Regions from separate parts of the Fodinicola feengrottensis genome, predicted to be linked through region 2. Evidence: riboswitches for the same ligand, from Rfam matches in the RefSeq annotation. Region 2 holds a riboswitch; each other region holds the start of a gene.

Region 1 (3,242 bases), on a different contig from region 2:
GTTCCTCGTTCAGCGCCGGCAGCACCACACTGACCACCGTCAGGTCTTTCGCGGCGCGCAACCTCTCGACCGGCCAGTCGCCGGCCGCCGTGGTCTGCTGGGCGAACCAGCGCCGGGCGCGGGGATGCATGGCAACAGTGTGCCGGGTCTGGCCGGCCCCGATAGCGCCCGGTCCCGGCCGTACGCACGGTAACCCGCTGATCGTGCTGGGTGTCCGGCCGGCTGTGACCGGAGTCGCAGCGGATCCGCCGGTTGGCACCGATCGTTGCCCAAGAAGGCAGCGATGAGGGAATAGTGCCCTTCCCGGGCTGGATTTCCGGGTGGCTCGCAGGGTATTCGCCTGTTATGTTCCGGCCGGGTTCTTGGTGCCCGCGTGCCAGCATGGCCGCAGGCCTTCCGCCGGCGATTCCCGCCCACCCTGTTCATCCCGAGGAGTTCACGTGTCCGCGATATCCGCGGACCGCGGGCACCGTCCACATCGGTCTACGCACCGCCAGCCATTCACGTCTTACCTTGAGGGAGAGAGATCAATGAACATCCGTCGTGTCGCCCTGGCCGCTGGAGCATTCGCGCTCGGCGTGGGAATGCTGACCGGGTGCGGTCTGACGCCCAAGACCGCCGCGACGCCGTCCCCGTCGGCGCCAGCCGCGGCGGACAGCTCGCCGACCGCGTCGGCGGCCGGATTCCCGTCCGTGTGTGACATGTTCACCGACGCCGACATGTCAGCGCTCACCCAAGGAACCATCGCGAGCCACAAGCCGGACGGCAAGTCGACGCCGGCCGCACCTGCCTGCGACTGGCTCAGCGCCGATGGCGGCATCACGGTGACGGCTTCTCTCCGCACCACCACGAAATCCGATTTCGACAGCTCCGCGGACGGCTATACCCCGGTCAGCGGTGTCGGTGACAAAGCGACCGAGTTGCACGGGATTCTGACCGTGTTTCACGCACCCACGACCGAGATCGGCATCATCTTCGGCGGCGGTGGCGACCCGGACGTCGCTATCCAGAAGGCCATCGCGCTCAAAATCATCGAAAAGCTCGACGGTGGCGCGTCCCCCTCGCCGAGTGCCTCCGCTTCGGCCTCCGCGTCGGAGTAGTTCTCCTTTCTGGAAGGAAAAGCCGAAATGAAGAGCCATCGTCTCCTGGTTGCGGCCACGATCGCGGCCGTGGTGCTCGCCGGCACCGGCGGCTGCGGTTTGTTGCAGAAGAAGGACAACCCGCCGGCCAGTCAGGCGGCAGGTCCGGCCGGCACCGCCGCACCGGTCCCGACCGTGTCGAGCAACCTGCCCGATGTCTGTACGTTGATCACCGACGACCAGATGTCCCAGTTCACCGGCAACAAGATCGTCAGCCACGGGCCGGACAAGTCGACTACCGGCAAGGACGCGATCGGCTGCACCTGGTCGGACGCCAACAACCAGGTGATGTCCGTCGACATCGGCAATGCGACGAAGGCGCAGTTCGACAACGACGCCAACGGCAATCCCTCGGTCACCGGCGTCGGCGACGAGGCGTACTCGGTCGCCGGCCAGCTCCTGTACGTCCTCGACGGCAACTACCAGTTCTCCGCGAGCGGGGTGGCCGGCTCGTCCGGGGAGCCGGCTCGGGTCGCCGCCATCAAGCAGGCGATCCAGTCGCTGAGCGGCGCGTCGGCCTCGCCGAGCCCGTCCGCCTCTTCCTGAGCGCAAGCCGCTCGTACGAGCAACGCCACACCCGTCAACAACCCGGCGGTGTGGCGTTGCTCGCATGCGTACGAGCTGATTTCGGTTTCGAATACCGCCAGCCGACCGCGTATGCTCCTAGTCATAACTGAATATGTGCCCTCATCCAGAGGGGCAGAGGGAACCGGCCCGTTGAAGCCCCGGCAACCACCTCGCGCGTGAGTCTCAAGACCATCTACCCGCGGGACAGGTGCCAACTCCGGCCCGTCAGAGCAGAGCGCTCGGACGGGGAAGATGAGCGAGGAGGCTCTTGTCTTGACTGTTGAATCGCCTGCCAGCTGTCTGCGCTGTCGGAACTGCGGTGCGCAATTCCCGCTGATCGCCGTGCACGCCTGCGCCGAGTGTTTCGGCCCGCTGGAAGTGGGCTATGACCAGGAAAAACTCAACGCGGTGACCCGTGCGCAAATCGAGGCGGGGCCGCAGAACATCTGGCGGTACGCGCCGCTGCTGCCGGTCGGTCAGGACCCGGAAACCCGCGCGACGCTGAACCCGGGCATGACCAAGCTCGTTCGCGCCGACCGGCTCGGCGCCGAACTGGGCTTCACCGCGCCGCTGTGGGTCAAGGACGACAGCGGCAACCCCACCCACGCCTTCAAGGACCGGGTCGTGTCGCTGGCGCTGACGGCCGCGAAGGGCCTCGGCTTCACCTCGGTGGCCTGCGCGTCCACCGGCAACCTGGCCAACTCGGTGGCCGCGCACGCGGCCCGGATCGGCTGGCCGGCGACCGTGTTCATCCCGGCGGACCTGGAACCGAGCAAGATCATCGCGAGCGCCGTGTACGCGCCGCGGCTGGTCGCGGTGGACGGCTCGTACGACGACGTCAACCGGCTGACCAGCGAGCTCGGCGAGACCGATGAGTTCGAAAGCACCGCGTTCGTCAACCAGAACGTCCGGCCGTACTACGCGGAAGGTTCCAAGACCCTCGGCTACGAGGTCGCCGAGCAACTCGGCTGGAAGATCCCCGCGCAGGTGGTCATCCCGATCGCGTCCGGCTCGCTGCTGACCAAGATCGACAAGGCGTTCGCCGAGCTGGCCAAGATCGGCCTGGTGCCGAACACTCCGTGGAAGGTCTTCGGGGCACAGTCGCTGGGCTGCTCGCCGGTCGCCGAGGCGTTCCACGCCGGCCACGACGTGGTGCAGCCGGTCCGCCCGACCGGCATCGCGAAGAGCCTGAACATCGGCAACCCAGCGGACGGCCCGTACGTGCTGGACGCGGTTCGGCGGACCGGCGGCTCGATCGCGGTCGCCGATGACGACGACATCCGCGAGGGCATCTCGCTGCTGGCCCGTACGACCGGCATCTTCGCCGAGACCGCCGGCGGAGTGACCGTCTCGTGCCTCGCGAAACTGGTCAAGGACGGCCTGATCGACACCTCCCAGGAGACCGTCATCTACAACACCGGCGAAGGTCTCAAAACCGCCGACGTGTTGGACGTACATCCCACCCACCGCATCAAGCCCACCCTCAAATCCGCCACCGAAGCCGGTTTGTTGAGCTGAGTGGTCATGGCAGGCACC
Region 2 (3,242 bases):
CTGGCGCCAGAACCCAAGACCGACCGGGTTGGCGCCGCACAGACTGTCGTTGTTCGCACCAGTGGGCGCGAACGACCACCAAAATGAAGGGCACCACGATGGCCGCGACGCTGTTCGTCAACCTGCCGGTCCAGGACCTGGACCGGTCCAAGGCCTTTTTCACCGCTCTGGGCTTCGACTTTTTCGGTGCGACCGATGACATGGCGTCGGTGATCATCAGCGAACGGACCCAGGTGATGCTGCTGAAGAAGCCGCTTTTTGCCTCGTTCATCACAAACGACATCGTCGATCCGACCAAGAGCACCCAGGTGATGCTGGCGTTGGGGCTGCAGGACCGCGCACAGGTCGACAGTCTGGTCGACAAGGCGCTGGCGGCGGGGGCGACCGCGCTTGGCGAAGCCCGCGACGAAGGCGGCCGTTACCAGCGCGCTTTCAGTGATCTGGACGGTCACCATTGGGAAGCTCTCTGCCTGGTCGGCCCAAACGACTGAAGGACGCCCCCCAGTGACGAAGGTAGTGAGTTCGGCGGACGGCACCGCGATCGCGTACGACAGGACCGGCGACGGACCGGCGATCGTGCTCGTTCACGGTGCCTTCACCGACAAAACGCATCCAACACTGGCTGCCGTGGCGACAGCGCTGGCGCCCTGGTTCACGGTGCTCAACTACGACCGTCGCGGCCGCGGCGAGAGCGGCGATATCCGGCCGTACGCCGTGGACCGCGAGGTCGAGGACCTGGCAGCGGTCATCGCGGCGGCCGGTGGATCAGCGATGGTGTTCGGCGGGTCCAGCGGCTCCGCACTGGTGCTGGAGGCAGCCCACCGCGGCGCCCCGATCACCCGGATGGCGCTGTGGGAGCCGCCATACCACGTGGACGAGACCGCGCCCTATTTGCCTGCTGATTTCGCGCTACAGCTGGGAAAGCTGGTCGACGCTGGCCGGCCGGGGGACGCGGTCGCGCTGTTCCTGACCGGTGCAGCGCAGGCCCCCGCCGAGGTGGTCGCCGCCATGCGGGCCGACCCGTCCTGGCCGGCCAGTGAGGCGATCGCGCATACCCTGGCGTACGAAGCCGCCGTGATGGGGCCGGGCAATGCCCTGCCGACCGTGCGCCTCCACACGCTGACGCAGCCAACGCTGGTGCTTACTGGAGGCGCCAGCCCAGCGTGGATGGTCAACGGCGGAATGGCAGTCGCCACAGCTATTCCCGGCGCTTTCCACCGGGTCCTGGAAAAACAGCAGCACAACGTGGACCCGACAGCGCTCCTACCGGCTCTCCTGGAAATTCTTTGCCACCACCGAAAACAGTCAGGGAACCTGAATGGTTCACCGGCGCAGAGGGCGAGCCGCTGGCATTTGTCGGGTTGGCGACTTTCGGTCTCCGCGGCATTCGCTTGGTGCTGAATCCGGTCATGCGCCTGAGGTCTGGACGACAGTCAGATGGCACGCAATTTCACTGTGCAACACCAATGTTTCGGCTGTCAAGCGGACGAGACCTGCTGATAGCGGCGGCTGAGTTCCGCTGGCGGGTCGGTGGTGTTAGCGTCGTGTACAGGTCATGAGTGCCAGCGCAAAGCCCCGGCTCGCTGGCCGGCAACCCTCCTGGGTGGGCGGGGTGCTCCGGGTGAGGACCGGGCCCGAGATGTGTGTGTCGGGCAAGCCGCGAAGCAGAGGAGTTGTGTGCTGATGTCCCGATTCTTTGGCGAGACCGCTGTGCCCGGTGAGTTCGCGCCGGTACGGTTTCGACCCGCCTGCGCCGAGGATGCCGAACGGATCGCTTTGCTGCATGCCGATAGTTGGCGCCGGCATTATCGGGGCGCGTACGCCGACTCGTTTTTGGACGGTGACGTTGAGGCCGACCGGAGCGCGGTGTGGTCGGCGCGGTTCGCCGGACCTGCCAACAGTGTGACTGTCGTCGCCGAGAGCGGCGACCGGCTGGTTGGTTTTGTTCACGTCGTACTCGACGAGGATCCGATATGGGGGAGCCTGGTCGATAATTTGCATATCGCACACGACCAGCGTCGGACAGGCCACGGTACGTACCTGCTGGGCTGCGCTTCGCGTGCGGTTGCCGAGCGAGCGACCGGCAACGGGATGTATTTGTGGGTGCTGAAGCAGAACACGGCCGCGCAGCAGTTCTACCGCGCGAACGGAGCTACGTGCGCGGAGGCGGCGCTGGTGCCGCCACCCGGCGGAGATCCAACCCGGCTCAAGGGCACCCCAAGCTGTTTGCGCATGGCATGGACCGATGTCGCAACGCCCCGGGGTTAGCGATACGAGACTCTCGAGTTCACGGATGGTCGACGATCAGAAGGATCGTCGCGAGGCTATCCGCTCTGTTCCTGCGCTAGTGGCGGCCGATCGGGGCTCATCGCCGCGCGTTCACACTGCCCGTTTGCCTTGCCGTCGCTTTGAACCAGTGGCCGCGGTGTCCTCAGATGGGAACCTGACTGTGACACCACGGCACCGAATGGGATCGCGCGGCGGCCAACGGCGAGAACCGTGCGGCCTCCCGCAGCCATCGGCTTGGAGACGGACAAACCGTCGGCAACCAGTCGACGGTATCGTCGTTCAGTTCCGCGGCCTTGTCCTCACAGCAAACAGAAATCCGTACACCAGGACGCCCGAGTGCAGCCGAACAGTCGAAGGCGAAGGTTGCCGGATGAAATCCATCAAGAGGCAATGTGCAATCGAGCCAACCTCGACCTGCTCCGGCGTCGCGTAGTTTCTTAGTATCTATCCTCGCCCGCCCAAATCGATCACAACCTTGCGCCAGAGCCAGACACAATGGTCCGTTGCCGCGACTTGTCCCCTGCTGCCGGTGCCCACCCGAAACGATGAAATGTGACGCATCTCTGAACCGCGAGAACGTAGCCCGCGAATACATAGGTATGGCGAGGCGATGCCGTGTAGTCCCAGTCAGCGCGCTCGGCCCGGGAGCACGCTCGACATTGATGGGGGTTGTGTTCGGTCAAGCGTTTGTGGGTTAGTTGATCAGCGGCAGCGCTGAAATCGGTCCGGATCGTCGGAGATCCCTGGTCGCCTGCGCGGGCTTGTCGGCACTGGACTGGTCGCGCTGCGCCGGGGTTCTGTTCGCTGAGACGGCGGCAAGAACAATGACGACGACTCGAGCGATGTGGAGGGGGCGGCGATCAGCGACGCGGCTAGCCGCAACCTCGCGCGCAATCTGGAGTATCTGGAGTCGGAGGTCACAGTGGCAGGTAATCAGACATCACCGGTCGATC
Region 3 (3,242 bases), on a different contig from region 2:
TGGAGGAAACCAGCGTTTTGCCGACAGCGGCCGAAGAAGGCCAGCCGGACCGGTTCCGGAACAGATAGTCGATAGCGACGGCCAGGTAGTGGTTCGGATTCAGCAGGCCGGCGGCCGGTGTGACGATGCCGTGCCGGTCGGCGTCGGCGTCGTTTCCGGTGGCCAGGTCGAAATCCGAGCGACGAGAGATCAGCGACGCCATCGCGTACGCGGATGAGCAGTCCATCCTGATCTTGCCGTCCCAGTCCAGCGTCATGAACCGCCAGGTCGGGTCCACCAACGGATTGACGACCGTCAGCTCCAGATGGTGGGTTTCCGCGATAGCCGCCCAATAATCGACCGAGGCGCCGCCCAGCGGGTCGGCGCCAATGCGTACGCCGGCACGGCGAATCGCGTCGATGTTGACGACGGACGGCAGGTCGTCCACATAGGACCCCATGAAGTCGTACGAGTGCGTGGTCGAGGCCGTACGCGCGCGAGCCGTCGTAACCCGCCTTACACCTTCCAGTCCCGCGGCCAAATATTCGTTGGCGCGCTTGCCGATCCAGTCGGTGATCGCGCTGCCGGCCGGGCCACCGTTCGGCGGGTTGTACTTGAAGCCGCCGTCGGTGGGCGGATTGTGGGAAGGCGTCACCACCACACCGTCGGCGATCCCGGAGGATTCCCGGTTATGCCGCAGAATGGCGTGCGAAACGGCTGGTGTCGGGGTGTAGCGGCCGGCCGCGTCGATCGCGACCGTCACCTTGTTCGCGGCGAAGACCTCCAGCGCGGTCCAAAAAGCCGGCTCGGACAGCGCATGGGTGTCCTTGCCCAGAAAAAGCGGCCCGGAAATGCCCTTCCCGGTGCGGTAGTCCACGATTGCCTGGCTGGTGGCCGCGATGTGGTCCTCGTTGAAGGCGGTGTTCAGCGACGCGCCGCGATGTCCGGACGTACCAAAGGAAACTCGCTGGCTCGGCACCGCAGGGTCGGGGTGCTCGGTGTAATACGCGGTGACGACGGCGGCGACGTCGATGAGGTCTGCTGGCCGGGCCGGCTGGCCGGCGCGCGGGTCTGTCGGCATGGGATCTCCTTGAGGTCAGCGGAAAAGTCACACCCGGGCCGGGTCGTGCGACGGCTGTTACTGGGCGGACGGGCCCTGGTTGCGGGCTTTCATGCTGTACGGCCGGCCCAGTGACGGGCCGAAGGCGGCCGTCTCGGTCGGGTCGACGGACCGGGTGGCCTCGTTCAGCTGCCGGTCGGCCACCGCGAAGGCCACCGCGCAGCGGCTGATCATCGGACCGCCGACGGTGGTGATGATGTGGATGTCCGGGTCGGCGCCGTAGCTGAGCACCGTCGACACCACAACCTCGGGCGGCACATGCAGGCGGGCAGCGGCCTCCGCGGTGGTAAGCCAGTCCGTTCCCTGCGGCATGCGCCCATCGTACGCGTCACATCAGAACGTGATTGCCCCCAGCGCGGGTGATCGGTTACCGTCTTGGACAGGTCATGAGTGCCAGCGCGTAGCCCCGGCTTGCTGGCCGGCAACCCTCCAACCGCGGTGGGGTGCCCCGGGTGAGGACCGGGCTGTCGGCGATATCGGCGACGGCAAGCGCGGGCCCCGCAGCGGGTCCATGACCCGAGGGGCCTGCCATGACCGCCGTTATCTCCCGCCAGATCGATGCCCTGTTGCCCGTCGTGGGCGGCGATCTGGCCGCGCCGCTGGTGACCGGCGAGTGTCGCCCGTACGCGAACCTCGACTACGCGGCGAGCGCCCCGGCGCTGGCCGGAGTCGCCAGTCACGTCAACGAACTTCTGCCGTTCTACGCGAGCGTGCACCGCGGCGCCGGTTACGCGTCCCAGGTGAGTACGGGTGTGTACGAGTCGGCTCGCGCGATCGTCGCGAACGCGTTCGGCGCCCGCGATGACGATGTCGTCGTCTTCACCCGCAACACCACCGACGCCTTCAACCTGCTCGCCGGCTGTGTGCCCGCGGACCGCGGCGATGTGCTGGTCCTGGACCTCGAACACCACGCCAACCTGCTGCCTTGGCGGGACCGCGACTACCGCTGCCTGCCGGTCTCCTCGACGCTCGAACAGACGCTGAAAGATCTCGACTCGGCGCTCGCCGCGGCGCCCGCCGCGCTGGTCACCGTCACCGGCGCGTCCAACGTGACCGGCGAGTTGCTGCCGCTCGAGGAGATCGCCACCATCGCGCATCGGTACGGCGCCCGGCTGGCCGTCGACGCGGCCCAGCTCGCCCCGCACCGGCCGATCGACCTGGCCGCCGCCGGCATCGACTACCTGGCGTTTTCCGGCCACAAGCTCTATGCGCCGTTCGGTGCGGGCGTGCTGGTCGGGCGCCGCGACTGGCTCGACACCGGTCGGCCGTACCTGGCCGGTGGCGGTGCCGTCCGCCAGGTCACCCTGACCGACACCGCGTGGGCGCCAGCGCCGGCCCGGCACGAGGGCGGCACGCCCAACGTGCTCGGCGCGGCCGCGCTCGCGAGGGCGTGCCAGCTGCTCGCCGCGCTGCCGGCTGGCGCGCAGGAAGCCCACGAAGCCGCCCTTCAGGAGCGGCTGCTGGACGGTCTGGCCGGGCTCGACGGCGTACGAGTGCACCGGATCTTCCCGGACAGCCCCGGCGCGATCGGAGTGGTCACTTTCAGCCTGCCCGGATACGACCCGGGGCTGGTCGCCGCGTACCTGTCGGCCGAGCACGGCATTGGCGTACGCGATGGGAAATTCTGCGCGCACCCGCTGCTGTCCCGGCTTGGGCTGGCAGCCGGCGCCATCCGCGCGAGCCTCGGCGTCGGGTCCTGCTCGGACGACGTGGACCGGCTGGTCAGGGCGCTCTCGGAGTTCCTGGAATCCGGCGCGAAGTGGACGTACGCGCAGGTCGACGGCCGTTGGACGCCGTCCCCGGACCCGCGGCCGCGACCGGACTGGGCGCTGGGTTCCACCGCCGGCACCTCGCCCTGCGCCAACTGATCCGGGAGGGGTCTCGCCGCCGCCGCTGTAGACTGCGTTTTCGCAGGTCAGGCGGATGGAGGAGCGGTCGTGGGGTTCGCTGCGTCTGGTGGCCTGTCCAGTGAGGTCAACCTGCTGTCCCAGGGCACCGGGAGCCTGGCTCGGGGCGTGCCGCCGGTGCAGCCGGGAACGCTGTTCGTGCTGGGCGTGCACGGTGGCATGAGCGTTTCGCCGAATTCACGGTTCACCCTGGTTTTTGGCCGCAACGAGCCGGAAGTGCATGTCTGTGTCGGCGT

What was found. Region 2 has a riboswitch for S-adenosylmethionine ahead of ABD301_RS10865 (GNAT family N-acetyltransferase). Riboswitches for the same ligand answer to the same signal wherever they lie in the genome.
Region 1: it holds a riboswitch for S-adenosylmethionine, as region 2 does, so the genes downstream of both, thrC (threonine synthase) here and ABD301_RS10865 (GNAT family N-acetyltransferase) in region 2, are expected to answer to the same signal.
Region 3: it holds a riboswitch for S-adenosylmethionine, as region 2 does, so the genes downstream of both, ABD301_RS28965 (aminotransferase class V-fold PLP-dependent enzyme) here and ABD301_RS10865 (GNAT family N-acetyltransferase) in region 2, are expected to answer to the same signal.

The regions. Positions count from the first base shown of each region.
Region 1 is NZ_BAAANY010000025.1:13,703-16,944, forward strand. Features, by position in the region: gene ABD301_RS29640 (glucosyl-3-phosphoglycerate synthase) at 1-130, opposite strand, end outside; gene ABD301_RS29645 (DUF3558 family protein) at 531-1,100, shown strand; gene ABD301_RS29650 (DUF3558 family protein) at 1,128-1,685, shown strand; SAM riboswitch class I at 1,824-1,965, shown strand; gene thrC (threonine synthase) at 1,980-3,224, shown strand.
Region 2 is NZ_BAAANY010000008.1:248,112-251,353, forward strand. Features, by position in the region: gene ABD301_RS10855 (VOC family protein) at 84-491, shown strand; gene ABD301_RS10860 (alpha/beta fold hydrolase) at 505-1,401, shown strand; SAM riboswitch class IV at 1,552-1,665, shown strand; gene ABD301_RS10865 (GNAT family N-acetyltransferase) at 1,684-2,268, shown strand.
Region 3 is NZ_BAAANY010000023.1:174,289-177,530, reverse strand. Features, by position in the region: gene pgm (phosphoglucomutase (alpha-D-glucose-1,6-bisphosphate-dependent)) at 1-1,060, opposite strand, end outside; gene ABD301_RS28970 (hypothetical protein) at 1,118-1,411, opposite strand; SAM riboswitch class IV at 1,482-1,597, shown strand; gene ABD301_RS28965 (aminotransferase class V-fold PLP-dependent enzyme) at 1,630-2,967, shown strand.